3 regions of the Limosilactobacillus panis genome follow, and region 3 is predicted to be linked to each of the others. Evidence: predicted binding sites of a transcription regulator. Region 3 holds the regulator's gene; each other region holds the start of a gene.

Region 1 (10,645 bases), 660 kb from region 3:
GGTTCTTAAATACCGTAATTGAACGGGGATTGGTCAAGGAATTAATTTGGTTCTGAATGTAGCCATTAATTCCATTGCCCAGACCGCTGAACAGAAGGACGGCAAAAATACCAATTGCCGTTCCCAGCATAATTAGCGAGTTACGCCAGAAGTTATACATCAGGTGTTTAAAAGACATCCGGTAGCTAGCCATCGCCGGGAGCTGTTGGGACTTAACCACTGTGGGGTCCTTAGGAAGGTCATAAGCTGGTCGAAGCCGCTCGTCTCCGTCAATTTTGCCATCGGCCAAGTGTACGACCCGGGTTCCATGGTCCGCAACTTCTTGAGAATGGGTAACCGCAATGACGAGCTTGCCATCCTTGGCAATTTGGTCTAGCAGGGTCAGAACCCCCTGGGTATTTTGCGAATCAAGGGCCCCCGTGGGTTCGTCAGCAATGATAATCTGGGGATCACTGGCAAGGGCCCGGGCAATTGCTACCCGCTGTTTCTGCCCCCCAGACAAGTGGTTAGGATGTTTGTGGGCCTGGTCGCTCAAGCCAACCTGGTCAAGGAGCTTTAGTGCCCGCTTGCGCCGCTCTTCCCGAGAAAGTGCGGTCATGTCCAAAGCCACCAGGACATTATCTAACACCGTTAAATGGGAAATCAGGTTATATGACTGGTAGATGTAGCCGACCATTGACCGCCGGTAGTCATCCAACTGCTTTTCTTGCTTATGGTCAAGTGGGGTCCCCTTAATCAGAACCTCACCGGAAAAGTTACGGTCCAACCCCCCAATGATATTCATCAGAGTTGATTTTCCCCCACCGGACTCACCTAAAATCGAAACAAACTCGCCCCGCTCAAATTGAAGGTCAATCCCTTTTAAAACCGGAAAGGCTTGTTTATCAAGATAGTAGGCTTTCTTAATATTGTGTAATTCTAAAAAATTCTAAAAAAGCCATTATTTTCTCCTTACGATTATTTAGCTTAATTATACCAAAACCTGCTTAAGGTAAGGAAATCCTCAAGCAGGCTTTATCAAAAATTTATTTCCCGGGAAATATTTACCTTTCCATAGTGAGCTTACCATCCATCAACTGGTAAATGTGGTCGGCAAAATCCCGTAACCGCATATCATGAGTCACGACTACAATTGCCTTGTGGTGCTTAACAGCCATGTCCTTAAAGAGGCGGCCAACAATCTTTACCCGGTTACTATCAAGGGCCGCTGTCGGTTCGTCCGCTAGGATAATTGGTGGGTTAGGGTACAGGGCCCGGGCAATCGCTACCCGTTGGTTTTGCCCACCAGACATCTCATCTGGATAATGGTTGACGAGTTGGGAAATATCGAGCTCTTCAAGGAGGTTATCCAACTCTTCCTGTGACATGTTTCCAATTTTTTTAATCCGACGAACCAGGGCAAACTGATCCGTCACGGTCAGATAAGGGAGCAAATTGTATGACTGGAGGACAAAGCCAATCTTATTCAGCCGCAGCTGGTCCCGTTCCTTGGTTGATAATTTTTCCAAAGTCTCCCCTTCAACGGTAACTGTCCCCGTGGTTGGTGTTTGAAGGCCTCCAGCAATCGTCAAAAAGGTGCTCTTACCGGAACCAGAAGGGCCCAAGATCAAGCTTAGTTCACCCAAGTCAGCCGTAAAGTTAACATTATCTAACACCTGGACTTTACTGATTCCCTTACCAAAGTCCTTACTGATGTTTTTGAGTTTAATTACAGACATTGCGTAACCTCCTAACTGTTGAGGGCCCTTACCGGGTCAACTTTCATAATCATCCGTACAGGTAGTAGCGCCCCAATTCCCCCAAGGAGGATAAGAATGATGGAGATCAGGCCAATCAATGGCCACTCCAAAACCAGCGGGACCGTCATCGGCATCAGCCAGGCCGTCAGTAGGGTCAGAACCAGGCCACCACATATCCCGGTGATCGTCAGGATAACAGCCTGGTCAATCGTTGCCCCAATCAGGTGACGGGCCGAAATTCCCTGGGCACGGAGTACCGCATAGTTGGGCATCTTCTGCATCGTTAGGATGTAGAGGAAGACCGCAATAATTACAAGAGAGATCACCATTAAGAAGCCAATCATGAACATGAAGGTACTGTTCTCTGCCGCGTAGCCAGGAAGTTTTTGGATAAACTTGGCAATTGGGTAGTGGGCCAGCTCCTTAAACCGACTAGCCCCCTCCCGCTGGTTACTAATGATCCCACTGGCAACTACTTGCGGAGCAGCCCCCCGGAGTTCGCGCCAGGTTGAAAGGCGACCATAAACCACCGGGGCAACGTTCAACTGGGAATCTTTAGCAAAGCCTACCAAGCGGTAGTTTTCTGCCGTTGAATTGAGCTTCACCTTATCACCCAGCTGGTAGCCCTTCACCTTTAAACTCTCGTCAGCAACCAGCTCATGCTTATTTTTCGCATGACGACCGGCAACCAGGGGCATATTGTCTTTAGCGATATACTGGCCAGCATCAAGGCCAATAAACTGCACGCTTTCCTTGTGGGCCTTCTTCTTTGACCGGGTCATGACCGTTGCCGTTTGGCCGACGAGGGCCTCATGCTTATTGAGGGAGTGGTCTGCCAGCTGGTCCTTAGTGATGACAGATTGGCCCAGATTATCGTTGGCGTTCTTATTCAAAAACACCGTCTGGGCACTCCATGTCGTCAAAGCGGCCTTATTTTCGTTTGCCAGGCCCAGCATCATTCCCATTAGAATAAACATTAGGTAACTAATCATCACAATCATGGCAATAATCAGCCCATACCGGACCTTTTCGTGTTTAATTTCTTTTAAAGCTAAAAACATCTTATTCCTCCTTTGCCAGGAGCGCCGTCAAAGCGGCTTTTAATCGTTTCAATATTTGGTCACTGTTGTCCGGACAACGTAACCCTTCCTTGATTGCCTCGTGGACCAAGGTCATAACGGCCCACTCAGTCGCCGTCACCGGGCGCAACGTGGAATCGATCGGCTGCAGTAACGCCTCATTAACGGCAAAGTGCCGCTTTACCAGCTCATAATAGGGACTGGCATTTACTTGCTTAATAAAGGCGGCGACCTGATCAACGTACGCCGCAGCAGATTGAAGGCGGTGGGCACGAATATCGTAGTCGTGAAGCGCGAACAGTGCCTTGCGATACAAGTAGGTATACGCATCTGTCAGATCGGTAAAGTACTTGTAGAAGGCTCCCCGGGCAATTCCGGCGTCCTTAACAATCCGCGCTACCTGGGCGTCTGCCAGGTTGTGGGCGCTAAATTCAGTTAACAATGCCTGCCGGACAGTTTCTTGCTTAGCTGCCGGCAGATTTTCAAAGGTTTTGCTTGGCACATTTAACTCCTCCTCAAGTGACACAGTGTCACCAAACTGCATAACCATCATAGCAAGTTGGTGACACCGTGTCAACGTTGTTGAAATAAAAAAAGCATTTCCAAGGATTATTTCCCGGGAAATACTTTTATAATCATTAAGCTTCTTCACCGGCAAGCTTAACAACGGCCTTGGAGACATTTTCAATCCGGTCGTTTACAAAGTCGTCCACTTGGTCGATTCCAAATTCATGGGAAAGAAGTGGCAAAACATCAACCTTACCAGATGCCATCAGGGCAATTGAGTCTTCGAAGCAGTAAGGGTTGATGAAGGCCCCTTGAATCTTCAACTGCTTTTGGAAGACTTCGTAACTGTTAACGGAGAATTTGTCGTCTGGGTTACCAACCCCAAACATTGAAACTTGGCCACCACGGGCAGCAGCTTCAACGGCTTGTTCTTGGGTTTCGGGACGACCAACGGCTTCAATTACAATGTCATATTCGTTAGTCGGAATCTTTTCGCCCTTCTTGGTGTTAATAGTCTTGGCACCAAAACGGTCGTGGTTAAGTTTCAGCTTTGCGTCGTTTCGACCACTCAGGGTAACTTCGCTAACCCCGTAAGCCTTCAGAGTTTGTACGAATAATTGACCCATGAAGCCATCACCGATAACCAATGCCTTTTGGTATGGATGGATCTCCAGCAGGTCAACACCGTGAACAGCACATGATAATGGTTCCGTTACGGCAGCGGCCTTCAATGAAACACTGTCAGGGATCGCGTAAACAACTTTTGCAGGTGCTGTGAAGTAGTCCTCAAATCCACCGTCACGGGTAACTCCAACAGCGGACAGGTTTTTACACAGTTCAGGACGAGAAGTTCGACAGTACTTACATTCACCACAGTAGATGTTGGGGTCAACTGTTACCCGGTCACCAACCTTGACGTTCTTAACGGCAGCACCAACCTTGGCAACTACCCCCGAGTTTTCGTGACCCAGGACGATTGGCGGAACGGCACTAGCCGATCCCGGCAAGCCAGCATATAAGGCGTGGTCTGTCCCGCAAATACCAGCGTAGGCGGTGTGGACAAGTACTTCGTCAGGCTTTACTTCTGGGGTTTCAACATCCTTAACTTCAAGCTGTTTAGTCCCTGTTAATACAAGTGCTTTCATAATCAATTCTCCTTATATAATGTAATCTGCATAATCATAGTGAAGAATTACACTAGTTGTCAAACGTTTGACAAAAGTAACCGTTTCCAAATAAATATATGAAGAAAACTTCAAAATTTCTTAAATTTATTTATAATAGTCGCGAAACCGCTTTATCGGTATTAGTAGCTACCTATCAGCGCAATCGCTATTTAAGCTCAGCGCGATAAAATGCCTTGAGGCCGGCAATCTTCCGTTGAAATGTAATATTTTTTATGCTAACCTAACAAAGTATTCGAATTAAGTTAATTTTGATTGTTGGTCAAGTTAACAAAATAAGATGAAAGGTGGATTTGGCGTGGATAACACAAAAAATCAACACAAGAAGCATCACTTGATAGAGTATGCTAACGGTAAGTCACTCGAAGAAATTAACGGAACGGTCGAGGTTCCTCATGGCAAGGGCTTCTTTAAGACCTTGTTTGCTTACTCTGGACCTGGTGCCCTCGTTGCGGTTGGGTACATGGATCCAGGTAACTGGGCTACTTCAATCACCGGTGGTCAAAGCTTCCAATACACCCTGATGACTACTATCTTGATTTCAAGTTTGATTGCGATGTTACTACAATACATGGCGGCTAAACTCGGAATCGTGAGCCAAATGGACCTTGCCCAGGCAACACGGGCACGGACCGGTAAAGCGTTAGGGATTATTCTTTGGATTATGACGGAATTAGCCATCATGGCCACCGATATTGCGGAAGTTATTGGTGCGGCGATTGCCTTAAACCTCCTCTTCCACATTCCGTTGATCCCATCAGTATTCATTACTGTTCTTGATGTTTTAGTTCTGTTACTTTTGACAAAGATTGGTTTCCGGAAGATCGAAGCAATTGTTGCATGTTTAATTCTGGTTATCCTGTTCGTCTTCGCATACCAAGTTGCTTTGTCACGGCCTGACTGGGCCGCTGCCTTTGCTGGCCTGGTACCTTCTGCTAAGGCGATTGCCCAGCACCCACAAATCGGTGGAATTACGCCACTGAGTGGTTCTCTGGGGATCATCGGGGCCACGGTTATGCCGCACAACCTGTACCTGCACTCCGCTATTTCACAAACGCGGAAGATGGACCACAACGACCTTAACAGCATTCGGCAAACTGTTCGTTTTACCACTTGGGACTCCAATATTCAGCTGTCTCTGGCCTTCGTTGTTAACGCCCTCCTGCTGATCATGGGGGTTGCGGTCTTCAAGTACGGTGCCGTTAAGGATAGTTCATTCTTCGGTCTGTACGATGCTTTGAACAACACCTCAATGCTTTCCAACCCAATTCTGATTGCGGTTGCTAAGTCCGGGATCCTGTCAACGCTGTTCGCTGTTGCCCTGCTTGCTTCTGGTCAAAACTCAACCATTACTGGTACCTTGACCGGGCAGGTTATCATGGAAGGTTTCATTCACATGAAAATGCCACTGTGGGCACGGCGGTTAGTTACCCGTATCATTTCTGTTATCCCTGTTCTGGCTTGTGTTGCCATGACGAGCGGTGAATCCGTGATCCAACAACACTCGGCTTTGAACCTGCTGATGGAAAACTCACAGGTCTTTCTGGCCTTCGCCTTACCATTCTCAATGTTGCCATTACTGATGATGACTAACAGTGAGGTTGAAATGGGTGAATTCAAGAACCGGATGTGGGTTAAGGTTTGTGGTTGGGTCTCAGTTATTGCCCTGACCTTCTTGAATCTGTACAACCTGCCTTCAACTTACGAAGGCTTCGGTGTTTGGTCTAAGGGCACTTCCGATGTTCTTGCTTACCTGACCATTGTTGTCATCCTGGTCCTGCTTGCTTGGACCTGTGTTGAACTCTACCGTGGTGACAAGCGTTTTGCTGCTGAAGGCAAGGGCTTTGGTCAACAAGAAGAGGAAATGAAGAACTCTGCTAAAGACTAATTTCTGAATCAAATATCTATCTAACTTAAATGGTGGATGAGAAAAGGGAATAACCTTTCTCACCCGCTATTTGTTTTACACCATAACCTACTATTCTTCACTTTTTCATTACGTGTTCACAACTTTTTCATGGATTAGGGGTAAGGTTAAAACAATCCTATAAATCCCCCAGATAGATTAAGAAACAGCGGTCATTCACCTCGTGTTTGGTCGTTGTTTTTCTTTTGTCACCCCCAATCAATGCTATAATATGGAAATGAATGCTATTTAGCCAGATGAGGTGAAATCATTGAATAATAATCAAGACAAGCGGCCGAGCCGTGTACAACTATACGATAGCCAGCCTAAGAAACGGGGGAACCGTCGTCCTCGTTTAAGTAGCAAAGCTAAAAAGAAAAAGGTATTTGGAAAGAAGCCTAACCGGAGCAAGCGGACCTTTAAGCTCCTCTTAACCCTCCTGCTTGCAATTCTTTTAGTGATGGTCATCATCTTCGTTGTTAAGCAGCAGAACCCGGTTAACACCACCAATAACGATGACACGACGGTGACGACAAGCTCCAAGAAACACAAGAAGAAGAGCAGCGGTCACCACCACCGGCAATCAAGCACGACTGACGACGATGACGATGATAATACCGGGACTAGTGACACCTACACCGTCACAACCACGCCTCACCAATCAAGCAGTCAGCAGTCCAACCAGGGACAAAGCAATGGTGGTACCAGCACGGGCAGTCAAAGTCAACAGGGTAACCAAAGCAACGGAAACGGCTCCAATAGTAATAACCAGAGCCAAGGTAACAGCAGCAATGGTGGTAACTCAAGCGCCACCACGACCGTCCCAAGTACCCCATCGACTGGCGGAAATAATAATTAATGAAAATTTTTTATCAAATCCCTTGCCAAGCCGATTTTTGGTGTTATAATTTTAGTCAATTGAAGGATATGTATTTACTGAGTGCTCAACCAGGGAGACGTAACCTAGGCTGGAAGTTATGTCGAGTCGACCGTTAAATATACCACCTTCCTACTTTTATCGGCCGAAATAAGGCTGGTCGGGTCGTGTCCGTTACCACACCATAGAGAGAGTAGTAATACTCTGAACATGGGTGGAACCACGCTAACTATGTTAATTAACGTCCCTAATGCTTGTTATCAAACAGGCATTAGGGACGTTTTATTTTTTATAAAGGGAGAGATTTTTATGGCTCAAGTTGCGGTTATGTCCCCAGATGGATCAGTAAAGAAAATCGATCGGGACTCTAAAGAAGGGTTACAAGCCCTTCGGAAGCTTTCAGCTCTGATGCTGAAGGCCGCTTTGAAGCAAGAATTCAAGGGAATTCGTCTTGGCGAATCTAGCTTTGACGAAGATGGTTTCCACGTTGACTCCGACAAGGATGACCAACAAGTTTCCGCTGACGAACTGCCCGCACTGGAAGACGTTGTCAAGGGCATGGCCAAGGATGACGTCAAGGTTGAATTTGCCGAAGTTGCTGTTGACGACGCCCTGGCAGAAGTCAAGGACGACAAGTTCTCCACTGAATTGATCAAGGAAAACGCCAAGGATGGCAAGGTTGCCATGTATGTTCTCGGTGACGTCAAGGCCGTTGCCCAGGATGACATCTTGGTTTATGGTGACGTTGTTAAGAACCTCAAGCTCTTATCCGTTGCCGGTGCTTACTGGAAGGGCATGTCCTCCAACCCAATGCTGCAACGGATCTACGGGACCGTCTTCTACAAGAAGGACGAATTAGCTGACGACTTGAAGAAGCGTCAAGAAGCTAAGGAACGTGACCACCGGGTTATCGGTAACAAGCTTGACCTCTTCTTCGTTGACCCAAAGGTTGGTGCCGGTTTACCATACTGGATGCCTAAGGGGGCCACTATTCGGCGGACAATCGAACGTTACATCATTGACCGTGAAGTTGCCGATGACTACAAGCACGTTTACACCCCAGTTCTGATGAACCTGGATGCCTACAAGACTTCTGGTCACTGGGAACACTACCGTGACGACATGTTCCCACCAATGGACATGGGTGACGGTGAAATGCTTGAACTGCGGCCAATGAACTGTCCAAGCCATATTCAAATTTACAAGCACCACATCCGTTCCTACCGTGACCTGCCACTGCGGATTGCCGAACTGGGAATGATGCACCGTTACGAAAAGTCTGGTGCCCTTTCCGGTCTGCAACGGGTTCGTGAAATGACTTTGAACGATGGTCACACCTTCGTTGCCCTTGACCAAATCCGGACTGAATTCGCCAAGATCCTGAAGCTGATCATGTCCGTTTACAAGGACTTTGACATTACCGACTACAGCTTCCGTCTCTCCCTTCGTGACCCTAAGAACACGAAGAAGTACTACGCTAACGACGAGATGTGGGAGAAGTCCCAAAAGCTGTTGAAGGCTGCCATGGATGACCTGAACCTTGACTACTACGAAGCCGAAGGTGAAGCTGCCTTCTACGGTCCAAAGCTGGATATCCAAACCAAGACGGCCCTGGGGAACGACGAAACCATGTCCACTATTCAACTGGACTTCATGCTCCCTGACCGCTTCGGCTTAACTTACGTTGGTAAGGATGGTAAGGAACACATGCCAGTCATGATCCACCGTGGTGTGGTTGGGACCATGGAACGGTTCGTTGCTTACCTGACTGAAATCTACAAGGGTGCCTTCCCTACCTGGTTAGCTCCTGAACAAGTTCACATCATTCCAGTTAACGAAGATGCCCACGGTGCTTACGCCGACGACCTTGCTAAGAAGCTGAAGGCCGCTAACATCCGGGTCGTTGTTGACCACCGGAACGAAAAGATGGGCTACAAGATTCGTGAAGCCCAAACTCAAAAGGTACCATACACCCTGGTTGTCGGTGACGACGAAATGAAGAGTAATGGTGTCTCTGTCCGGAAGTACGGTGAAGAAGCCCAAAACGAAATGAGTCAGGATGACTTCATGAACGAAATCCTCGCTGACATCGCTTCATACTCCCGCAAGAACTAATTACGTCCCCTATAAATAAAAATATCCCTGACGTTCGGATCATTACCGAATGTCAGGGATATTTTTTGTATTAGTCGCCATTACTTAGCTTGGGCAGGGCCAGGAAAATTACCAGCCCAACCGCGAACAGGACGCTAAGCGAAGCCACGCCCACCGTTGAACGCCCCGTCCACTGGGTGACGAGCCCCACAACCAGGGGCCCTATAATGGCGGAGAATTTACCCAAAATGTTGTAGAAACCAAAGGACTCACTTGAAGCGTCCTTCGGAATTAACTGGCCAAAGTATGACCGGCTGAGGGCCTGCAGCTCACCCTGGCTCGTCCCAATTAAGATTGCCAAGAACCAGAAGTCAAATAAACTATCAAGCTTCAGTGCGTACAGGCAGATAAAAAGGTAAACGATGATTCCCAATAGGACGGATAACCGGGTGGAGGTCCGTTTTGCCAACCACCCGTACAAAAGCGAGAACGGGAAGGCAATCAGCTGGACCATCAGCAAAACCATCATCAGCATTGTCGTGTTCACACCGAGGTCCTTCCCAATTGCGGTCGCCATGGTAAAGATAGTGTCGACCCCGTCAATATAGAAGAAGTAAGCGACCAAAAACCAGGAAATCCGCCGGTATTTTCTGATATGGCGAAAGGTGCGCCCCAGGCGACGAAAACTATCAGTCAATGGGTCCTTGACGGCCTGAACGCTAAAGCGCTGCTGACCGTGCCGGAGAAGGGGCCAGGCAAAAATTACCCACCAGACGGCCGCGAGAACAAAGCTGAACCGGGCCACCCCAAAGCTGGATAACATCCCACCAAAACCGTTGGTTAGCTGGGCGCCGAGAAAAATAATAAAGGCTAATACACCGCCCAGGTACCCCATCCCATAGCCAGTAGACGATACCAGGTCCATCTGGCGGTCGTCAGCAACATCCGTCAAGAAGCTATCGTAAAAGAGGTTTCCGCCAGAGTAACCGATAATGCTCAAAACATATAGGCCCAAAAGCCATTGCCAGTGGCGTAACCCCAGAAGGCGGTGGAGTCAGCGGCACTGACCCCGCCAGCTTGGGCAACCGCCTTGAAGTAAACCGGTAAGACAGCGGTAATCACGAGAATCCCGTAACCGGAGTTCGCCCAATCGTAAAAAATCCATTGCCACTGTTGCTTAGTGAATTTCACAGTTTCACTCACTTTCTAAATATTTCATCAATTGCCTGCCCAGCGGTTGGAGCTGGGTAGTGGAGGCC
Region 2 (10,645 bases), 170 kb from region 3:
ATGGTTTACCGTCTTGGTTTGGCTACTACTCGTCGTCAAGCTCGTCAATTGGTTAACCACGGCCACATCACTGTTGATGGCAAGCGGGTTGACATTCCTTCTTATGAAGTTGATGTTAACCAAGTAATCGCCGTTCGTGAAAAGTCCAAGAACCTGGACATCATCAAGAACGCGGTTGATGCGGTTGTTTCTCGTCCTTCTTACGTTGACTTTGATGCCGATAAGCTGGAAGGTAAGTTAAACCGGATTCCTGCCCGTGAAGACATGGATGCTGATATCGACGAAGCCCTTATCGTTGAATTCTACAACAAGTAATCTTTAATGGTTGCTTATACGAAAAGCACTGCTTTGGCGGTGCTTTTCGCTTGTGCAATCGAGTAGGAGATAATTGATTAGTTCAATTATCGACCTCTCACACCACCGTACGTACGGTTCCGTATACGGCGGTTCGACAACTTAATCACATTGAATTGACTGGAGCGTCTTGGACATATTCATAAGTCCGAGTTGTTCCAGTTTTCTATTAGTTAGAGAATAGCTCAAGGTCTTACTATGTGCAGTTCGCCAGTAGCCCTTTCGGGTACTAGCGAAGACATATGCATCATGCTGGAACAGCCCCAACTTCTGTAAGTTAGTTACCTTAGTTTTAAACTTTTTCCATTGCTTCCAAATATACTGCCTTATTCGGACCCTCAACCACTTGTCAAGGCGTTGAATAAAGTTAGTTAGTTTCCCAATTGAGTAGTACTGAAGCCACCCACGCATTTTTCGGTGAATTTCTTCAAACATTCTTGTCAGAGATATTCCACGATTACGTTTAGTTAATAACTTCAGTGCTTTCTTTACTCGTTGTTGCGATTGTTTAGCTGGACGGGCGTAGGCCCCATTGTGGTCTACACCCAACGAAAAGCCAAGAAACTTCAACCGTAGCGGGCTACCGACTTTGGTTTTATCTGGGTTCACTTTAACTTTCAAGCGCTTTTCTAGAAACTGGGTAATGCTTCGCATTACTCGTTCTCCGGCTCGTTGACTTTTAACATAGATGTTACAATCATCCGCATAGCGCACAAAGTGGTGACCACGTCTAGTCAACTCTTTGTCCAACTCATTTAGATAGATGTTCGCCAGTAGTGGTGACAATGGCCCTCCTTGTGGGGTTCCTTTTTCACTCTTAGCGAAAAGCCCATGGTCTAAGACTCCGCTAGTTAGAAACTTACGAATGAGTCTTAGTGTCCATGGGTCATCAATATATTGTTGGAGATACTTAATCATCAAGTCATGATTAACGTTATCAAAATAGGCTTTTAGGTCTAAGTCGACAACTCTTCGATAACCTTGATTATAAAGATCTACTACTTTTGAAATAGCGTCATGGGCCCCACGGTGGGGACGGAAGCCAAAGCTATTATCAGAGAAAACACGCTCAAAGATAGGCGTAAGAATTTGGGCTACAGCTTGTTGAACCATTCGGTCCACCACCGTTGGTATTCCAAGTCTTCTTACTCCACCATTAGGCTTCGGAATTTCTACCCGTTTGACTGGAGCTGGTTTATACTTGCCCTCACGCAAACTAGCGATCAGTTCCGTCTTATTTTCTCTGAGATATGGCAGAAGGTCATTGACTGTCATATCGTCAACACCTGCTGCTCCTTTATTTCTCTTAACTCGCAAATAAGCCTGATTAAGGTTATTGCGATCCAAGACCAGGTCTTGGATAGTGACACTCATACCTTTACCTTCACCATAACCGGTACTACGCGCCCTTGTGTACTTTCGGTTTTCCAAACCTATCCTCGACAAGCGGTCAGCTTGTTGTTCTGTTTTCTGCGATTGTCGCACCTGATTACACCTCCGATATAAGTTACAAGTTATTGTCGTTCAGTCCTTCATCTGATTATTCAAACTACTATGACCTCGGCTGACTTCTGGCTTACTCAACACTGCATCACTGTACCGCTTGTTTCTGTGGGAATTAAACTTATTCCTCTTGTCGGAAACGTGTAGGCCAGATCTCCCCGGGTAAGAATATTAGCTTTCGTACCATGTCATCGTTAGCTTTACTGAGACCAACTTCGAGTAGTATTGGACTTCAACTTGTCTAGCAGCCTTATCCAGTTAATTTCAGCCTTATAGCTACTTCTTGTTCATCGATGCAGTACTTTGCCTTAGACTTCCTTCAGATTCCACCTCACGGTGGACACCCTTGTCCTCAGCTCATGGTTCCGACTACTACGGCCCATAGCGGACTTTCACCACCTAGCTAATACCCATGCCGGGCGCACTAGAAAAGCGGCTGGTGAGGAAATCTTGTTTCCTCACCAGCCGCTTTTTTGTACAAAAAATGAAGCCATCCGATAGATAGCTTCATTTTATGCTTATCAACTATTCATCCAAGTATTCCTTGGTAGCTGCAATGATGTCCTTCAACCCCTTCTTAGCATCGGCGAAGAACATGTGGGTCTGGTCGGCACTAAACAGTGGGTTAGCAATCCCGGCATAACCAGGGTGCATGGACCGCTTAATGACAACAACGGACTTCGACTTATCAACGTCTAGAATTGGCATCCCAGAAATGGCGTTACCGGACTTCCGGGCCATTGGGTTGGTAACATCGTTAGCACCAATAACCAATGAAACATCAGTGTTTTCAAACATTGAGTTAGCTTCATCCATTTGCTTCATTTGTTCGTAAGGAACGTTAACATCGGCCAGCAAAACATTCATGTGACCAGGCATCCGTCCGGCAACCGGGTGGATAGCGTAGTTAACATTAATCCCATGGTCAGTGAGGAGCTTAGCCAGTTCCGCAACTTCATGCTGGGCCTGGGCAGCAGCCAAACCATAACCAGGAACGATCATAACATTGTGAGCGTAAGCTAATTGCAGGCCAACATCATCAGCAGAAGTTTCCTTAACATTAACCGGAATATCATCAGAAGCACCAGAATCGCTGGCACCACCGCCGAAACCACCGGCAAGGATGTTAGCAACAGACCGGTTCATTGCTTCGGCCATTTGCAGGGTTAAAATCGTCCCAGCAGAACCAACAAGGGCACCGGCGATAATCAAAACTTGGTTATCAATAACGAACCCGGCAAAGGCAACCGCTAAACCGGTGAAGGCGTTCAAAAGAGAAACAACAACTGGCATGTCGGCACCACCAATTGGCAAGGTCATTAACAGACCGAATACCAAGGCAGCAACTAATTCCAGAACAAGTGCCCAATAATTTTGTGGGTAACCGATCATCCAAACGGCACCAACAATCATGGCAATAATTGCCAAGCCATTGCAAAGTCGGCTGCCGGGGAAGGTAATTGGCTTACCTGGAACGTGACCAGCCAGCTTACCAGCGGCAATCAAAGAACCTGAGAAAGTCGTACCCCCAATGATAACGTCGAGGACAACTGGAATTGACAAGATCAGTTGAAGACGGGTACCCGCCGCAACTTGTAAGTAGTCAAAAACACCAATTGTTGCGGCAGCACCACCACCGACGGCGTTAAACAGCGATACCAGTTGTGGCACATCGGTCATCTTAACCTTACGAGCCTTAACGACCCCGTAACAAATCCCGATTGCTAGACCGGCAACAAGGGCAATCCAACCGGCAGCGTCGATTTTACCACCAACGATAATCGTGATGATAATCATAATCACAGCAAGAGCCATCCCGACACAGGAGAGGCCGTTACCTTTCCGGGCCGTCTTTGGTGACCGCATCAAGTGGACACCGACAACGTAGCAGATAGCTGAAATCAGGTAAATCAAAGAAGAACATGTTTGTAAGGCACTCATTATTGTTCGCCTCCATCCTGCTTATTATCTTTTGCAGGTGCTTTACCACCCTTAGGACGGTCAAACATCCCCAGCATCCGGTCAGTTACGGTGTAGCCACCGGCAACGTTAACTGCGGCAAAGAAGGCACACAGGAATGCCAGGATATAAAATCCCCAATTATTAGCTTCCGCGGCAACAACGAAGGCACCAACGACAACAACACCGTGAATGGCGTTCGCACCAGACATCATTGGCGTTTGCAGGGTTGCTGGAATCTTGCTCATAACTTCAAAGCCAACGAGGAGACTTAAAACAAAAATTGCTAAATTAGAATATAATTGTTGACTCATATGATCGCTCCCCTTCTCTACTTTTGCGCCTTAGCATCAGGCTTAGCAGCTTCTTCATCCTTTTGTGGTTCTGGCTTCTTAATCTCAGGCAGACCCATTTGTGAACGAAGCCGACCGGAAATAATCTTGCCTTGGTAAGTAGCAACCAATTCGGACATAACATCATCTGTCGTGTCAATCTTGATGTTACCTTCCTTATCAAGGAGGGCCTTAATAACTGCTTGAATGTTCTTTGAGTACATTTCAGAAGCACTCGTGGCCAGTTCACTTGGCAGGTTATCGGCACCGACGATCTTGGCCCCGTTGTCAGTCGTAACGACTTCGCCCGGCTTAGAACCAGCAACGTTACCGCCGAGTTCACTGGCCGCAATATCGATAAAGATTGAGCCCGGCTTAGCGTTTTGAACCGACTTTTCAGTTACTAACATTGGCGGCTTCTTACCAGGAACCCGAGCCGTTGTGATCACAATGTCACTGTCCGCAATGAAGCCAGCAAGTTCATCTTGCTGCTTTTGCTGTTCTTCCTTCGTCAGTTGACGAGCATAACCACCCTTACCGGCAGCAGATACAGAACTCGTCAGGAACTTAGCACCCAAGGATTCAACTTCACCCCGTGATGCCGGACGAACATCGTAACCAGAAACGATTGCACCAAGTCGCTTGGCAGTACCAATAGCTTGCAGGCCAGCAACCCCGGTCCCTAAGACAAGGACCTTAGCTGGCTTGGCGGTCCCGGCCGCCGTGATCATCATTGGGAAGTAACGCATGAAGTGGTCGGCAGCAACCAATGCAGCCTTGTAACCAGAAACAGAAGACTGTGAACTCAAGGCATCCATTGTCTGGGCCCGTGAAACAGTTCGCGGCAGTAGTTCAAATGACAATGCCGTGACCCTTGCATCGGCTAACTTCTTCGCAACATCATGATCAACTGACAAGGACAAAAGTCCTAAAAGCATTTGGTCAGCCTTCAGCTTACCTAAAGTGTCATCGTCCGGACGGTTAACAACCGTAACGATGTTTGCCTGATCAATTGCCGCTTGCCGGTCAACGACCTGCGCACCAGCATCAACATACTGCTGATCAGCGAAGTTGGCTTTTGCACCGGCGCCTTTTTCAATTAAGACCTTATTGCCTTGCTTGACAAGTCTCTTAACGACACTCGGTACCAAAGAAACCCGGTGTTCACCATCGGCCTCCTTCAGCGCTGCAATTACAATTGCCATAATTATTCCTCCTTACTATTCACTTAACCGCTTTCACTCTTTATCATAGTCTAATTTGTGTTTTAAATCACATCTTTTTGGACATTTTTTTAAATTTAAGTCTTTTTGCAATGCAGAAATAAGCATTAGCTACTACTCTGCTAAGCTTTTAGGACGTTATAATTTTTTAAGAGCAAAAGCTAGGACCTCATTACTGGACAACTCCGGGTAGTAGTGAAAACCACCAACCTGGAATTGTTTGACACCCGCTAAATCAGTAATCTGATTTTCCGCAATGTAGCGAACCATCGTCCCCCGAGCCATTTTCACCTGAGTAGTCTTTTGTTTAATTCGACCATCAATAACTTCGCCGAAACGGCACTTAACGAAGTGACGGTTATTATTTAAATACGGCAAAATGGCCTTTTCGTATTCTGCTGAGGCCAAATCCAAGACTAAATTATCGTTGGTAAACAGGTCGTTAGCAAGCGTCTCACCCCAAAACTGGTAAAGGTTCTTAGTTCCTGCAACATGGGCACAATCACCCATCCCCAATCGGTAGGGCACAATTCCATCAAACGGCCGAAGTAGGCCATAAAAACCGGACAAAATTCGTAGGTGTTGTTGGATATATTCCAAACCCGCATCAGTAAAAACGTCCGGTGCCATGTGCTGGTACTGAAGTCCCGTAAAAGCGATGATGGCCGGGGTAAGGTGCTGCCTTAGGTCCATTTTCTGCAGCCACTGGTAGTTCTTATCCGCTAAACGAGTACTACAATTCCACCACAGCTGGTGAAGTTGATCATAGCTAAGACTCCGCATCCACTCAAGAATCTTGGTCGTTTTGGCCAAGTACTTTGGAAGGTCCTGGTAGGAAAATGAATCCTCGTCAACAGTTATCGTTCGTGCTGGTGAAATTACAATCTGCATTTTGCTTACCCTCCTGATTCATTGTTTAAGCTTCTCACTGTGTTAATGGTACAATAATAACAATATCCTTTTTAAGGAGGAATTTTAGTGGTAGAAGAAAAAAAGTCTGCTGTCCAACAACGACTCGATAACGGCATCTATGGGGCCAAAAAGATCAAGCCAGACGAACAGCGCAAATACCTAGGTACCTTTCGTGAACGAGTCTGCTTAACTATTTCCGTTGCCGAACTCCACGAAAAAAATTGGCAACCTGAACTAGCAGCTGAACTAGCGAAAGGGATTGGTAACCTTGTATCTGTTAACGGCAACCTCCCCCACGAAATGGTTCACGGCTACATCCAGACCGCAGCCAAGGCGGGCGCTGAGTTTACGATGAAGACCGACCCAGAATATAGAGTTGAGCCCGCATCCTTAGCGATTGTTGTTGCCGCTAAAAAGGCGGTTTTCCAGTCACCCGTTGACGTTAAAAAGCGTTACCCCCAACAGGATAATAACCAGCAAGAATCAAATAAAAAGGAGGACGGGGGCTTTTTCCACCGTCTCTTTCACCGGGAGGGTCGTTAAATGCAACCACTAGCATACCGAATGCGTCCCCGAACGCTCGATGAAGTAGTGGGCCAACAGCACCTCGTCGGTCCCGGCAAGATTATCTACCGGATGGTCAAGGCCAGAATGCTTTCGTCAATGATTCTCTATGGGCCACCGGGCACAGGAAAAACTAGTATTGCCAGTGCCATTGCCGGGTCAACCAAGTACGCTTTCCGCAAGCTAAACGCCGCCACCGATAGTAAAAAGGACCTTCAAGTGGTTGCCGAAGAAGCCAAAATGAGTGGGACCGTCATCCTATTACTCGATGAAATTCACCGCCTCGACAAGGCGAAGCAGGACTTCCTCCTTCCCCACCTGGAAAATGGCCGAATCATTCTCATCGGGGCGACAACGGAAAACCCTTACATCAGTATTAACCCGGCCATCCGCAGTCGGGCCCAGATTTTTCCGGTCCACCCCTTGAGTCCTAACGACATCAAAGTAGCGATTGGTCGGGCATTGACGGACAAGGAGCGCGGGCTTGGCAAAATGCCTATCGTCCTCGCGGCCAATGCAGAAGAGGAATTGTCTCAGGCAACTAATGGCGACCTGCGAAGCGTCCTAAATGGTCTTGAACTTGCCGCCAAGTCAACCGACCCGGGCTCCGACGGTAAAATTCACCTGACCCTGCCCATCATCGAAGAGAGCGTGCAGAAGAAGGCCCTCAGCGCAGACAAGAACGGTGATGGTCACTATGACGTTATCTCCGCCTTTCAGAAGTCCATTCGGGGGTCCGACGTTGATGCGGCTCTCCACTACCTGGCTCGGCTAGTTGAGGCCGGTGACCTGACATCGATCGTTCGCCGACTGATGGTTACCGCCTATGAAGACATCGGGTTGGCTAACATGCCAGCGGTCCAGCGGGCGGTAACAGCCGCCCAGGTGGCCCAACAAGTTGGTCTTCCGGAAGCGCGAATTCCCCTTGCCGACGTGGTGATTGAACTTTGCCTATCACCGAAATCGAATTCGGGAATTAGTGCTATTGACGAGGCCCTCGCCCAGGTAAAGGAAGGCGGCTTCGGCGATATCCCACCCTATCTCAAGGATGCCCACTACAAGGGCGCCGTAAAGCTTGGTCACGGGGTTGATTACCAATTTCCCCATGACCATCCCCAAGACTGGGTCGCTCAGCAGTACCTTCCTGACCGAATTAAGGGGGCCCAGTACTACCAGCCAAAACAAAATGGCCGGTTCGAGCAGGCACTTGGTAACCAGTACTGGCAGCTGAAGCGCGCCCAGCGCCAAGGACTAAAAGGTCACCACCACCCCACGAACTGATTGCCTATTTGACCAAATGATGCTAAGATAATAGTGAAAATTCTGTAGTGTACGCGTTGTCTAAACGCAGGTTTGCCTTACAGTCTTTTTACTTTGGGACTAGTGTCTTGTCCTTTTTACAACATGCCTTTTCACTTGGTAGTTGGCGACTGGACAGCCATGCCCCACCTGTTTAACATACAGGTCAACACTGAATGACAATTAACGGCACCAACGGAGTTTTCGTACATAGTCAAAATTAGAGGGTGAGAAAAAGCTACATTTTTCTCACCCTCCTTTCAGTCTTCAAATATTACACAATAATCGTGGAAAAACCACAGGTTAGTGTCTAGCGCCGCGCAGCAAGCCCATCGATTACGAAGAATCTCCGGCTTGTACCGTATCCTATACTAGCCAAGGATGTACTCCGATGCTTCTTCTAAGTTTTTCTCACAAATTCTACACTGATAAGGAGAATTTCATAATGCTTTTACCGCTTTTTGTGACCCTCTTTGGCCTGATTGCCCTCTTTGAAGGGGCCTTCTTTTTAACCCACCTCCATAAGCCCTTTATGATCTTCGACCCCCTGAAGAGTAAGTTTGTCGCTAGTCAGCTTAAAATCTGGGGGATCATCATGACTATAATTGGTATCGTTACCGTCGTAGCGGCCTGGACTAATAGTGTCACGTTCATTGTCATAATGGTAGTGATTGGTTGCATTTTAGAGACCCAGATGGCTTTTTCAATCACCAGCGAATTCCGCGCAAAGTATCGCTAGATTGCTTTACCCCCCTAGTCTGAAAAGTGTATAATAAAGGTAAACAAGCTTAAGGAGGCACTATTATGGCACAAACATACAAACACATCTTGGTTCCAGTTGATGGATCTGCGGAAGCTGAATTAGCCTTCAAGAAGGCCGTTGCCGTTGCTAAGCGGAACGGGGAAGATGCCGAACTGCGTCTATTGCACGTTGTCGACACCCGGGCTTTCCAAAACATTTCAAGCTTCGATACTTCAATGGTTGAACAGGTTACCGACACCGCCAAGAAGACCCTTGACCAATACATTGAATACGCCAAGAAGCAAGGTGTTAAGAACGTCAGCTACTCCATTGAATATGGTGCACCAAAGGCCATCATTGCCCGTGATGTCCCAAAGGAAATGGGTGCTGACCTAATCATGATCGGGGCTACCGGTCTAAATGCGGTTGAACGGATTCTGATTGGTTCCGTTACCGAATACGTTACTCGGACTGCCCTCTGCGATGTCCTGGTTGTTCGGACCGACTTGGAAAACAAGCCCGTTGTCAACCCAAAGAAGCGGAACAAGCGTTAAAATAAAAATCTTAAAATAAACAACGAGGCTGGGAGAAAACGAAATTTTCTTCCAGCCTCCTTTTCAGTTTTCAAATATTACACAATAATTGCGGAAAACACGGACTAGCTTCGGGTCGAAGTGTGCCCCACGTGTCTAGCGCCGCGCATCATGATCATGATATTGATGGACCCGTGCCGTACCGATGATTGGTCCTATACTAGCCAAAGGTACACCCCAATGTTTTTCCCACGTTACTTTTCTAAGTCACACATCAATTACGAAAATAATTAAATATCTATGCAACTTCACACAATGAGTGAGAATTTCCCGCAACCGACTAGCAAAATTATTTAACTAAACTAACGGTAACATCGTCGGTTGATCAAGAACGTGCTGGTAGCCTGCGGGGGCTTCAACACACTGGGGGATGACATCAACACTTGGTGCCGCACTCGTGACGTAACTTTCCTCTAGTGGGATCATGTTCTGGACCTCAACATCAATGGTTGGAATACCAGCAATATAGATATGATTATCAATTGCTGGTTTCTTAACAATATCGTTGCAAATCTTGTGGACGTAAATCAGGCTAACCTTCTTCTCACCACCAACATAACCACTCATGGTGAAGCGGTGCCCCATCATTGTCCCCTTCTTAATCAATCCAAATGCCTTTGGATGAAGATCCTGGGGAGCGGTAAATACCTCGTGCGTAACTTTAACATCATCAAACTTGAGTCCCAACCGGTCGCCCATCTCGTAAACGGCAGCAATGTAATAAGCGGCAATGCCGGCCTTTAACTTATCCTGAGGGAATTTAGCAGGATCCATCCCGTAACCAAAGACCTTAACCCAAGAAGAAGTGTTGTTCTGATCGTCCTCACCAGACTGAACGGTGAGCTGGTCAACATGGTCAACCAAGTTACAAAGGTACAATGGCAGGTGTGAAGCATAGAAGCCCGGCAGTAAACCACTCGGCATGAAGGTGACACCATTCTTTGCAGCGGCATCGTTAATCATTTTGTACAGGTCCGGAGTGGTGACTTGTGAGTAGTAAAGCGGAATGGTCGTGATACAGTTTTTCTTAGCGTTTAAGACCTTAACCATGTCCTCCGCACTTGGTGTAAAGGCCCCCCCGTCTTTGGCTCGTGACGAAGCGGCGTGTATACTAAGACTACATCGGCATCCAGCTTCAGCGCTGCATCGATATAATCCGTGACC
Region 3 (10,645 bases):
TGCCAACGATTGACCGTTTATTTAAACTTGTTAGGTGGGCACCGACGGCCATTGACCGGGTCGTGGTTGCCCAAGGGCCCGGCTCTTACACGGGAATCCGGATTGCCACAACCACGGCGAAGACCCTTGCGGACACGATTAATGTGGACTTAGTAGGGGTTTCCAGTCTGGCAGTAATTGCCCGCAACGTCTTACCAACCAGTAAGCAGGTAATTGTCCCCTTCTTCGACGCCCGGCGGGGGAATGTCTTTGCTGGAGCCTACCAGTGGGAAGAAGGAAAGCTTATTAACCAGATTAAGGATCAACACTTGGCAATGACGGCTTTGTTGGGCCAATTAGCTAAGGTTGAGCGGCCAGTAATTCTGGTGGGTCATATGACTAAGCGGATTAGTGACCAGTTTGAGAAACTACCAGAAAACGTCACCCTTGCCCCCCGGCCATACGGAATTCCATCGACATATCAGCTGGCATTGGCTGGTGAGGCCCTGCCACCGGTTAAGGAAATTGATCCGTTCGTTCCCCACTACCTGCGGATTACTGAAGCAGAGGCTAACTGGCAAAAGCTGCACCCGGGAGAAACACGAAAGAATTATGTTCGAGAAGTTTAAAAGCTGGTATCACTGCAAGGTCAACGCTCGTCGGCAACCACTTTTGACATTTGACCGGCGGGTCGTGATGCTTGAGAAACACCAGTACGTAATTCGTCAGGTCAACGATCGTGATATCAGTTCCCTAGTGCAGATTGAGGAGCAGATTTACGGCAAGGCACCGTGGAGTTATGCTGCTTTTCAATTAGAAATTCAACGCCCCCATGACCGCTTATACTTAGCGATGATTAGTGATGGTCAAATCGTTGGTTTCATTGGCATGGCGGTTGACTGGTACCACTTAGACCTTCATATTACTAATATCGGGGTAACCCCAGGCTACCAAAAGCATGGCATCGGCACCTACCTGATCCGGACAGCGATTGCGTATGCCCGCTACTTACGCTTGCGGTCGCTGAGCTTGGAGGTGCGGGTTCACAACTTGGTTGCCCGCAAGCTTTATGAGCAACTGGGCTTTCGTGAACACCGGATTAAGCACCGCTATTACGTTGATAACCATGAGGATGCGGTTGATATGCAAGCAGATTTATTGAACAGAGGAGGAAAATAAATAGTATGGCAGAGCGGAATTTGATTCTCGCCTTTGAAACGAGTTGTGACGAAACGAGTGTTGCTGTGATTGAAAATGGCACGAAAATTTTAAGCAACATTGTTGCAACCCAGATCGACAGCCATCAGCGTTTCGGTGGGGTGGTACCAGAGGTGGCCAGCCGGCACCATATTGAATGGATTACCCGGTGTATTGACCAGTCCTTGGCAGAAGCCGGGGTTAGTTACGAAGACCTTGATGCGGTTGCTGTTACCTATGGGCCCGGTCTGGTGGGCTCACTGGTGGTCGGTGTGACGGCAGCCAAGGTCGTGGCCTGGGCTCATAATTTACCGCTGGTTCCGGTTAACCACATGGCAGGGCACCTCTATGCTGCTCGTTTTGTGGGTGAATTCAAATACCCCCAGATGGCCCTACTGGTTTCTGGTGGGCACACGGAACTGGTCTACATGCCCCGGGAACATGAATACGAGATTGTCGGTGAGACCCGTGATGATGCGGCGGGTGAAGCCTATGACAAGATTGGCCGGGTGCTTGGTGTTAACTACCCGGCTGGTAAGACCATTGATGAATGGGCTGGGCAAGGTCAGGATACTTTCCACTTCCCTCGGGCAATGGAAAAGGAAGCTAACTATGACTTTAGCTTTAGTGGCTTGAAGAGTGCCTTCATCAACACCGTTCACAACGCGGACCAGCGTGGAGAAAAACTTGATAAGAACGACTTGGCGGCTAGTTTCCAGCAGAGCGTGATTGATGTTCTGGCGGAAAAGACAATGCGGGCCCTGGACCGTTACCCCGTTAAGCAGTTGATCTTGGCTGGTGGGGTGGCTGCTAACCATGGCCTGCGAACCCGTCTGGATCATGACATGAAGAAGTTCCACCCGGACGTTTCAATGCTCCAGGCACCACTAAAGCTGTGCGGTGATAACGCGGCAATGATTGGCGCCGCTGGTTATATCAATTACCTGCATGGCGACCGGGCCGACTGGGACCTCAACGCGGTGCCGGGCCTGATGTTTGACCGGATGAAGTAAACTAAATTTTAATAGTTAAAAGGAGTCTAAGTCGTGGCAAAAAGCCGCGTCCTAGGCTCCTTTTAAATGCAATAACTTCACCACCTGATTTAGGTGATGACAACTTTTAACATCCCTTAGCCTTATTAACCGCATCGATTACGGCGTAGCGGAAGCCAGCCTTTTCGAGGGCCTCAACGCCCCGGATGGTGGTACCACCAGGGGAGGTTACCTTGTCACGCAGTAAGGCTGGTGCCTGCTTGCTATCAGCGGCAAGTTTACCACTCCCCTTGACCATGCTGGCTACGAGCTGGTAGGCGGTTTGCCGACTTAGACCATACTTAACGGCTGCATCGCTCATTGCGTCCATGAAGACATCGACAAAGGCCGGGCCACAGCCACCGACAACCCCCACGATGTCCAGCTGATCTTCGGGAACGACGATCAGGTCACCAAGCTGCCCCAGAGCTTTTTGAATTTTTTCCTTAACGTCTGCAGAAATATCTTGACCGTAAGCCAAGCCAATTGCGCCGGCATTAACAGCAACCGGGGTGTTGGGAATGATTGCCGCTAAGGAACGGTTTGGTAGCGCCTTGGCAAGGTCAGTGAGTTTAACGCCAGCCGCGGAAGAAATAATAATTGTCGACGACTTAAGACCGGCCAATTCGGCAGCAACCTTGGTTGTGACCGGGGCCGGAGTGGTTAGGATAACGACATCCGGTTGATCGGCTACCAGCTGGTTATACTGGTTAAAGAGCTTGAAGCCCAGTTCCTTTGCCAGAGCACTTACCCGGGGATTTTCCGGATTCATTGCAACAACTGTGTCCTGGTGTTGGTTGACCAGCCCACGGATGATTGCTGAGCCCATGTTACCAACACCAATAATAGCGATTTTCATTTTCTACGCCTCCTTGATTAGTTACTTCTTATTGTAACTTAAAATGTCGGGGACGGGAATTATTAGTAATTGGTTGACAATTGATTAGAAAATAATTAGAATGCACTTGATGATTACGGGAAAGCGCTAAGTGATAAAGGAGGAACGGCGGGCAATTGACCGCCACTTTTCACACTGATAGCGAATGAATGAGGTGACAAAATGAAAGTCAAAGTTGCATTGGCCCAGTTTAATATTTCCTTTGCGGCACCACAAAAGAATCGTGAACGAGTTGCGGAGTTAACCGCAGCCGCGGCAAAGGAACGGGCGGACGTGGTGGTATTCCCCGAAATGTGGAACACCGGTTACGCGCTCGACCAACTGAATGAACTTGCTGACGACCAGGGACAGGAAACGAAGCGATTATTTTATAAGCTCGCCCGACAATACCAGGTTGGGATTGTTGGTGGTTCCGTTGCAGTTAAAGAAGGGGACCACTTTTTTAACCGGACCCTGGTGGTTGACCCGGTTGGCCAGATCGTGGGACGCTACGACAAGGTCCACCTTTTTCGTCTAATGAATGAACACAAGTACCTGACTGCCGGTGACCAGGAGAACTACTTCCGTTTAGCCGGGGTACCTAGTGCTGGTTTTATTTGCTATGACCTGCGGTTCCCTGAGTGGGTCCGGACAGTAGCGCGGCACGGCGCCGACATCCTGTATTTCCCTGCGGAATGGCCCGCCCAACGAATTGAGCAGTGGAAGATAATGCTCCAGTCGCGGGCTGTTGAGAACCAGGCCTTCGTTGTCGCTGTTAACCGGGTTGGGGACGATCCTGATAACCACTTTAACGGTCACTCCCTGGTAATTGACCCCTTGGGAAAAATTATTGTCGATGCTGGTGAGAAGGATGGGGTGACTATGGCTGAAATTGACCTAGACCAACTTCAGAAGGTGCGGGGGCCGATTCCGGTCTTTGTTGACCGTCGTCCGGAACTTTACAAGTAGGAGGGATAACGCATGGAATTTGCACAATCACACCTGTTAGATACATTACCAAAACAGTTTTTCGCTAACCTGGTCGCCAAGGTCAACCAGAAAATCAGCGCGGATGTTGACGTGATTAACTTGGGTCAGGGGAACCCCGATAAGCCGACACCCGATTACATCGTTAAGAGTACCCAAAAGTGGGTTGCCGACCCTAAGACCCATAAGTATTCTTCATTCCAAGGTTTGCCGGCCTTTAAGCAGGCAGCTGCCGATTTTTACGCGGAAAAGTATGGGGCCCACTTTGACCCGGAAAAAGAGGTTGCCATCTTCGGTGGTTCGAAAATTGGTCTGGTGGAACTACCGTGGGCACTGATGAATCCGGGGGATACTTACTTATTACCGGATCCTGGCTATCCGGATTACTTCTCCGGTGCGGCGTTGGGCGGCGTGAAGTTTACCACCGTTCCCCTCTTAGCGGAGAATAACTACCTTCCCGACTTAACGGCGATACCGGAAGCGGTTGCCCGTAAGGCCAAGTTCTTCTACCTTAATTATCCAAACAATCCCACGGGGGCGGTCGCAACTCGCGCGTTTTATGAAGAGTTGGTTGCCTGGGCCAAGAAGTACCATGTGGGTATCATCAGCGACTTTGCCTATGGGGCAATTGGCTTTGACGGTAAGGCCCCGCTTAGCTTCATGCAGATACCAGGGGCTAAGGACGTTGGAATCGAATTTTACACGTTCTCAAAGACCTTTGACATGGCCGGCTGGCGAGTGGCCTTTGCGGTCGGCAATGCTGATATTATTGGGGCCCTCAACTTGATTCAGGACCACCTCTTTGTCAGCCTTTTCCCGGCTTTGCAATACGCAGCCATTGATGCCTTAAAGGATCCGGCACGAGACGAGGCCGTTGCTCAGATTGTTCACCGTTATGAAGAGCGGCGGAATGCCTTCGTGAACGCGGCCAAGAAAATTGGCTGGCAGGCGTTTGTGCCCCAGGGAACCTTCTATGCGTGGATGCCGGTTCCGAAGGGCTATACCAGTGAGCAATTCGCTGACCTTCTGTTGGAAAAGGCCGGGGTAGCTGTAGCACCAGGAAATGGTTTTGGTAAGCACGGTGAGGGCTATGTCCGCATCGGTCTGCTGATGGCACCTGAGCGTTTGGAAGAAGCGGTTGCCCGGATTGGCAAGTTGAATTTATTCTAAAGAAGATAAAAGAGGCAGGCGAGAAAACATTTTTTCTCGCCTGCCTCTTTGCATTAGCGTCATTAGTTTTGTTGGTCAAATTTTTCAAGCTTCTCGGCAGCTTCCGTCCAGGCAAGCTCCACCTTGTCTGATTTATCCTTAAGTTGGTCGAGCTGCTTTTGGAGGTCGGTAAGTTTACCGATGTCGGTCGCAATGTCTGGCTGGGCCATCTTTTCCTCAATTGACTGTTGCTCTTTTTCAAGCTGGCCCATCCGGTCTTCTAGACCGTCAACAGCCCGTTGTAATTTCCGCCGGGCCCGCTGTTGTTCCTTACTTTGCTTGTAGGATTGCTTACCCTTGGAGGCAGTAGCCTTCTTTTTGCTGCCCGGAGTTGTTGTTGTTGTTGGCGTTGGGGCCGCCGCTCCCTGGGCAAGGTAGTCGTCATAGTTGCCGACGTGGTGGGTGACACCGTCCTTTTGCATGTCAAGGATATCGGTGGCTACCTGGTTGATGAAGTATCGGTCGTGGGAAACAAAGAGAACTGTGCCGGTGAATTCGTTGATAGCACTTTCGAGGACTTCCCGGCTGTCGATATCCAGGTGGTTGGTCGGTTCATCGAGGATCAAGAAGTTGATTGGCTTGAAAGAAAGCTTTGTCAGTTCTAGCCGGGCCTTTTCACCCCCGGAGAGATCGTGGACAACCTTGTAAACATCGTCTCCCACAAAGAGAAAGCTGCCTAGTAAGGATCGAATATCCTTTTCGGGGACTTCCGGATGGTCGTCCCACACTTCATTGAGGACCGTCTTGTCCGCGTGCAGTTGCTGCTGTTCCTGGTCATAGTAACCAATATCAAGATTGGCACCCAATTTGATGGTTCCACTGATGGCGGGGATGCGGTGCAGGATAGTCTTTAAAAGGGTGGACTTACCAATCCCATTGGGGCCGATAATCCCAATTCGCTGGGGCTTGCGAACGGTGAAGGAGAGGGGACCGGCCAGAACCTGGTTTTCATAGCCAATCTTCAAGTGGTCAACGTCTAACACCTCGTTACCGCTGGCTTTGTCACTATGAAAGTGGAAGTGAATAGACTTATCATCAGTGGTTGGCCGCTCAAGCCGGTTCATCTTTTCAAGCTGTTTCCGCCGCGCCTGGGCTTGTTTAGTGGTTGAAGCACGGACGATGTTGCGGTTAACAAAGTCCTCTAGTTTGGCAATCTTTTTTTGCTGCTGGTCGTAGTGCTTCCATTCTGCCTTCAGTCGTTCCTGCTTGTGTTGGACAAACTGGGTATAGTTACCGGTGTAATGAACTAGTGTGCGGTTATCCAGGTCGTATACATCCTTAACCACGTGGTCTAAGAAGTAACGGTCGTGGGATACCACTAGCAGGGCCCCCTGGTAACTCTTTAGGTAATCTTCTAACCAGGCCAAGACGTTCATGTCCAGGTGGTTGGTCGGTTCGTCAAGAATTAGCAAATTGGGGGCCTGGAGGAGGATCTTGGCCAGTGCTAGCTTTGTTTTCTGACCACCGGAAAGGGCGTTGACGGGCGTATTGTAATACTCCTCGCCAAAGCCAAAGCCCGTCAGGATTCCCCGCATCCGGGACTCATATTCAAAGCCGCTTTCCTTCTTATAGTTGGTTTGCAGGCGGTCATAAGTAGTCATAACTTGTTGGTATTGAGAACTAGTGGTGTCGAGACTCGCCAGCTGTTCTTCTAACTGACGAATTTTCTTTTCCTGCTCATGAAGAGGGGCAAAGACGGTATCCAGTTCTGCCCAAATTGCGTTTTGGCTATCAAGTCCTTGGTCCTGGGCTAGGTAACCAATGCTTAAATTTTTGACCTTACTGATGGTCCCCTCGTCGGGAGTGGTAATTCCAGCGATCATTTTTAAGAGGGTTGTTTTTCCTGCACCATTGCGACCTACCAAGGCGGTTCGCCCGTGGTCTTGGACCTGCAGGTTAATATTATGGAACAATACATCCGCGCCAAAACGACGCATGACGTCATTTGCTTGCAAAAGAATCATTTTGAAACCTCGCTAAATCATATGATAACAGTGTTTATTTTAGCAGATTTCATTTCAATTTATTTAAAAAGGTGAAATTGTTTTGTATACCGCTTCACAAAATTAATGAAAATTGCTAGAATAATTAGGAAACGAATTTCACAAGTGTACCCAACCAGTTAAAAATCCTAAGAATCCGGTAATTGACCGGGAGAATAACCATGGTTGGAGTAAAGAAACAGGGGGACAAAGATGGCTACCAAAAAGATACCACGCGCAACAGCACGACGCTTACCAATTTATTATCGTTATTTGACGATATTACTAAACGCAAAGAAGGAACGGGTTTCCTCGACTGAATTATCGGAGGCTGTTCAGGTTGATTCCGCAACCATTCGGCGGGACTTCTCTTACTTTGGTGAACTCGGAAAGCGGGGTTACGGCTATGACGTTGCCAGTCTTTTGAAGTTCTTTAAGGTAATCTTGCACCAGGATTCCCTGGTAAGTGTTGCTCTGGTTGGAGTCGGCAGTTTAGGGAGTGCTTTGTTGAACTTCAACTTCCACCAAGATACTAACCTGCGAATCAGTGCTGCCTTTGACAACAAACCAGAGCTGGCAAACAAGATTAAGAGCGGGATTCCCGTTTACCCGGCTAGCGATATTAAAAAGCAGTTACAAGAACAGCAGATTGATATCGTTATCTTAACTGTACCAGGAGACAAGGCCCAGGACGTTACTGACCAGCTTGTCGATGCGGGGGTAAAAGGAATCTTGAACTTCTCACCTGTTCGCCTGTCCGTTCCAAAAGGTGTTCAGGTCCAAAATATTGATTTGACAAATGAATTACAAACCTTAATCTACTTCATTAAGAACTACTCTAATGACAACGACTAGGAAAATGGTGAGCTTGTATTGCCTTTTCTAGTTTGGAAGAGGGAGTGAAACAGAACTAGCTTGCTAGTTCGCTTTTCGACGCGAAACAAGTCTTTATAAAGCACAAAGAGGACTCTAGTGTTCGGATTTTCCGAACACTAGAGTCCCTTTGTGTACTGCGTTGTAGCATTTTTAACTATATAGGAGACTTATGTCACAACCCCTTTTTGTTTATGTGTGAATGTTGGCATAAATTTAAAAGTCAAAATTAGTCAAACTTTATTATTGCTTTTTAAAAGAAAGATGGTATAGTAGAAATTGCGGTTAGCACTTAACAAGTGAGAGTGCTAAAAGCAAATAATAAATTAACAAGATGGAGGGATTAACGTGTTAAAACCATTAGGAGATCGCGTTGTTCTTAAAGCTGAAACTGAAGAAGAAAAGACAGTTGGCGGAATTGTCCTTGCTTCCAACGTAAAGGAAAAGCCAACTACTGGTAAGGTTATTGCCATTGGTGAGGGTCGGACCCTCGACAATGGACAAAAGCTTGCTCCAGCTGTTAAGGAAGGCGACCGGGTATTGTTTGACAAGTATGCCGGCAATGAAGTTGAATACGACGGTGAAAAATACCTGGTTGTTCACGAAAAGGACTTAGTCGCAGTTCTCGACTAGTTGTTGAATCATAATATAATCGCTTAAATAAAATCTATTCTATTTTTGAGGTGACAATTAATGGCAAAAGATATTAAATTTGCTGAAGACGCACGGAGTGCAATGCTTGCCGGTGTTGATAAGTTAGCTGACACTGTTAAGACCACCATGGGTCCGAAGGGTCGGAACGTTGTTTTAGGTCAAAAGTATGGTAATCCAAACATCACTAATGATGGTGTTACGATTGCTAAGGACATTGAATTAGAAGATCCATTCGAAAACATGGGTGCTAAGCTGGTTGCCGAAGTTGCTTCCAAGACCAACGACATTGCTGGTGACGGTACTACTACTGCTACCGTTTTAACCCAAGCAATTGTCAATGCCGGAATGAAGAACGTTACTTCTGGTGCTAACCCAGTTGGTATTCGTCGCGGGATTGAAAAGGCTACTGCAGTTGCAGTTGATGCATTAAAGAAGATGTCACACGACGTTAAGACCAAGAGTGACATTGAACAAATCGCTTCTATTTCAGCTGCTAACCCTGAAGTTGGTAAGTTAATTGCTGACGCCATGGAAAAGGTTGGCCACGATGGTGTTATCACCATTGAAGATTCTCGTGGTGTTGACACGAGTGTTAACGTGGTTGAAGGGATGAGCTTTGACCGTGGTTACATGTCTCAATACATGGTAACTGACAATGATAAGATGGAAGCTGACTTGGATAACCCATACATCCTGATTACTGACAAGAAGATCAGCAATATTCAAGACATCTTGCCATTACTGCAAAACGTTGTTCAGCAAGGCCGGGCTCTGTTGATCATTGCCGATGACATTACCGGTGAAGCTCTGCCAACCCTTGTTTTGAACAAGATTCGTGGTACCTTCAACGTATGTGCCGTTAAGGCTCCTGGCTTTGGTGACCGGCGGAAGGCCCAATTGCAAGATATCGCTGTATTGACCGGTGGTACGGTCATTTCTGATGACCTGGGCATGAACCTGAAGGACGTTACGATTGATCAATTAGGTCAAGCTAACAAGGTTACGGTTACTAAGGACGCCACTACCATTGTTGATGGCTCCGGCGCTAAGGAAGCCATTGCCGAACGGGTTGACCAAATCAAGCAAGCCATTGCCAAGACCACTTCTGACTTTGACAAGGACAAGCTCCAAGAACGGTTGGCAAAGCTTTCTGGTGGTGTTGCCGTTGTTAAGGTTGGTGCCGCAACCGAAACTGAATTGAAGGAAAAGAAGTACCGTGTCGAAGATGCCTTGAACGCAACGCGGGCTGCTGTCGAAGAAGGATTCGTTCCTGGTGGTGGAACGGCCTTAGTAAACATCATTCCTGCTCTGGAAAAGATTGACGCAACTGGTGATGAGTTAACTGGTGTTAAGATCGTAACTTCCGCTCTGGAAGCACCTGTTCGTCAAATTGCTGAAAATGCCGGGGTTGAAGGTTCTGTTATTGTAAATGAACTCAAGGACCAAGACGACGGTATTGGTTACAACGCTGCTGATGGCAAGTTCGAAGATATGGTTAAGGCCGGAATCGTTGACCCAACAATGGTTACCCGTTCTGCCTTACAAAACGCTGCTTCTGTATCCGCATTATTGCTGACTACGGAAGCCGTTGTTGCTGACAAGCCAGAAGCTAACGACAAGCCACAAGCACCTGCACAACCAGGTCCGGCTATGATGTAATTACAAACTCAACTATAAAGAAGGGGGACTATTCAGTCCTCTTTTTTTATTTCCCGGGAAATTTTCTCAAAAAGTAAAATAATCGTCGCAATGGTAATTGCAAAGTAGGATAATTAGTTGTAACATTGTTCAGTCATAAGGAATAATATCAAAGTAAAAATATATGTGTAGGGAGGATAGCTATGTGGCGTTATCTT

The links. The regulator Rex, encoded in region 3, represses fermentation and respiration genes when NADH is low (regulators of the CRP and FNR family bind a similar motif). The targets are predictions, from matches to a motif close to TTGTGAANTANTTCACAA.
Region 1: KZE55_RS09495 (zinc-dependent alcohol dehydrogenase family protein) is a predicted target of Rex. The motif match lies at 4,508-4,525, and genes of this name have one in related genera.
Region 2: KZE55_RS03480 (NAD(P) transhydrogenase subunit alpha) is a predicted target of Rex. The motif match lies at 5,409-5,426, and genes of this name have one in related genera.

What each region holds. Positions count from the first base shown of each region.
Region 1 is NZ_CP081855.1:1,988,944-1,999,588, forward strand. Features, by position in the region: gene KZE55_RS09475 (ABC transporter ATP-binding protein/permease) at 1-907, opposite strand, end outside; gene KZE55_RS09480 (ABC transporter ATP-binding protein) at 1,044-1,718, opposite strand; gene KZE55_RS09485 (FtsX-like permease family protein) at 1,730-2,800, opposite strand; gene KZE55_RS09490 (TetR/AcrR family transcriptional regulator) at 2,802-3,320, opposite strand; gene KZE55_RS09495 (zinc-dependent alcohol dehydrogenase family protein) at 3,457-4,470, opposite strand; gene KZE55_RS09500 (Nramp family divalent metal transporter) at 4,790-6,397, shown strand; gene KZE55_RS09505 (hypothetical protein) at 6,687-7,274, shown strand; gene thrS (threonine--tRNA ligase) at 7,602-9,407, shown strand; partial or broken gene KZE55_RS09515 (MFS transporter) at 9,478-10,577, opposite strand; gene KZE55_RS09520 (alkaline phosphatase family protein) at 10,586-10,645, opposite strand, start outside.
Region 2 is NZ_CP081855.1:740,542-751,186, reverse strand. Features, by position in the region: gene rpsD (30S ribosomal protein S4) at 1-315, shown strand, start outside; gene ltrA (group II intron reverse transcriptase/maturase) at 457-1,839, opposite strand; gene KZE55_RS03490 (NAD(P)(+) transhydrogenase (Re/Si-specific) subunit beta) at 2,383-3,798, opposite strand; gene KZE55_RS03485 (NAD(P) transhydrogenase subunit alpha part 2) at 3,798-4,130, opposite strand; gene KZE55_RS03480 (NAD(P) transhydrogenase subunit alpha) at 4,148-5,353, opposite strand; gene yaaA (peroxide stress protein YaaA) at 5,510-6,262, opposite strand; gene KZE55_RS03470 (YueI family protein) at 6,350-6,826, shown strand; gene KZE55_RS03465 (replication-associated recombination protein A) at 6,827-8,128, shown strand; gene KZE55_RS03460 (hypothetical protein) at 8,592-8,885, shown strand; gene KZE55_RS03455 (universal stress protein) at 8,951-9,442, shown strand; gene KZE55_RS03450 (hypothetical protein) at 9,779-10,531, opposite strand; gene KZE55_RS03445 (hypothetical protein) at 10,516-10,645, opposite strand, start outside.
Region 3 is NZ_CP081855.1:573,322-583,966, forward strand. Features, by position in the region: gene tsaB (tRNA (adenosine(37)-N6)-threonylcarbamoyltransferase complex dimerization subunit type 1 TsaB) at 1-608, shown strand, start outside; gene rimI (ribosomal protein S18-alanine N-acetyltransferase) at 592-1,158, shown strand; gene tsaD (tRNA (adenosine(37)-N6)-threonylcarbamoyltransferase complex transferase subunit TsaD) at 1,164-2,189, shown strand; gene proC (pyrroline-5-carboxylate reductase) at 2,296-3,066, opposite strand; gene KZE55_RS02650 (carbon-nitrogen family hydrolase) at 3,268-4,053, shown strand; gene KZE55_RS02655 (pyridoxal phosphate-dependent aminotransferase) at 4,066-5,241, shown strand; gene KZE55_RS02660 (ABC-F family ATP-binding cassette domain-containing protein) at 5,304-7,244, opposite strand; gene KZE55_RS02665 (redox-sensing transcriptional repressor Rex) at 7,476-8,117, shown strand; gene groES (co-chaperone GroES) at 8,484-8,768, shown strand; gene groL (chaperonin GroEL) at 8,829-10,448, shown strand; gene KZE55_RS02680 (APC family permease) at 10,631-10,645, shown strand, end outside.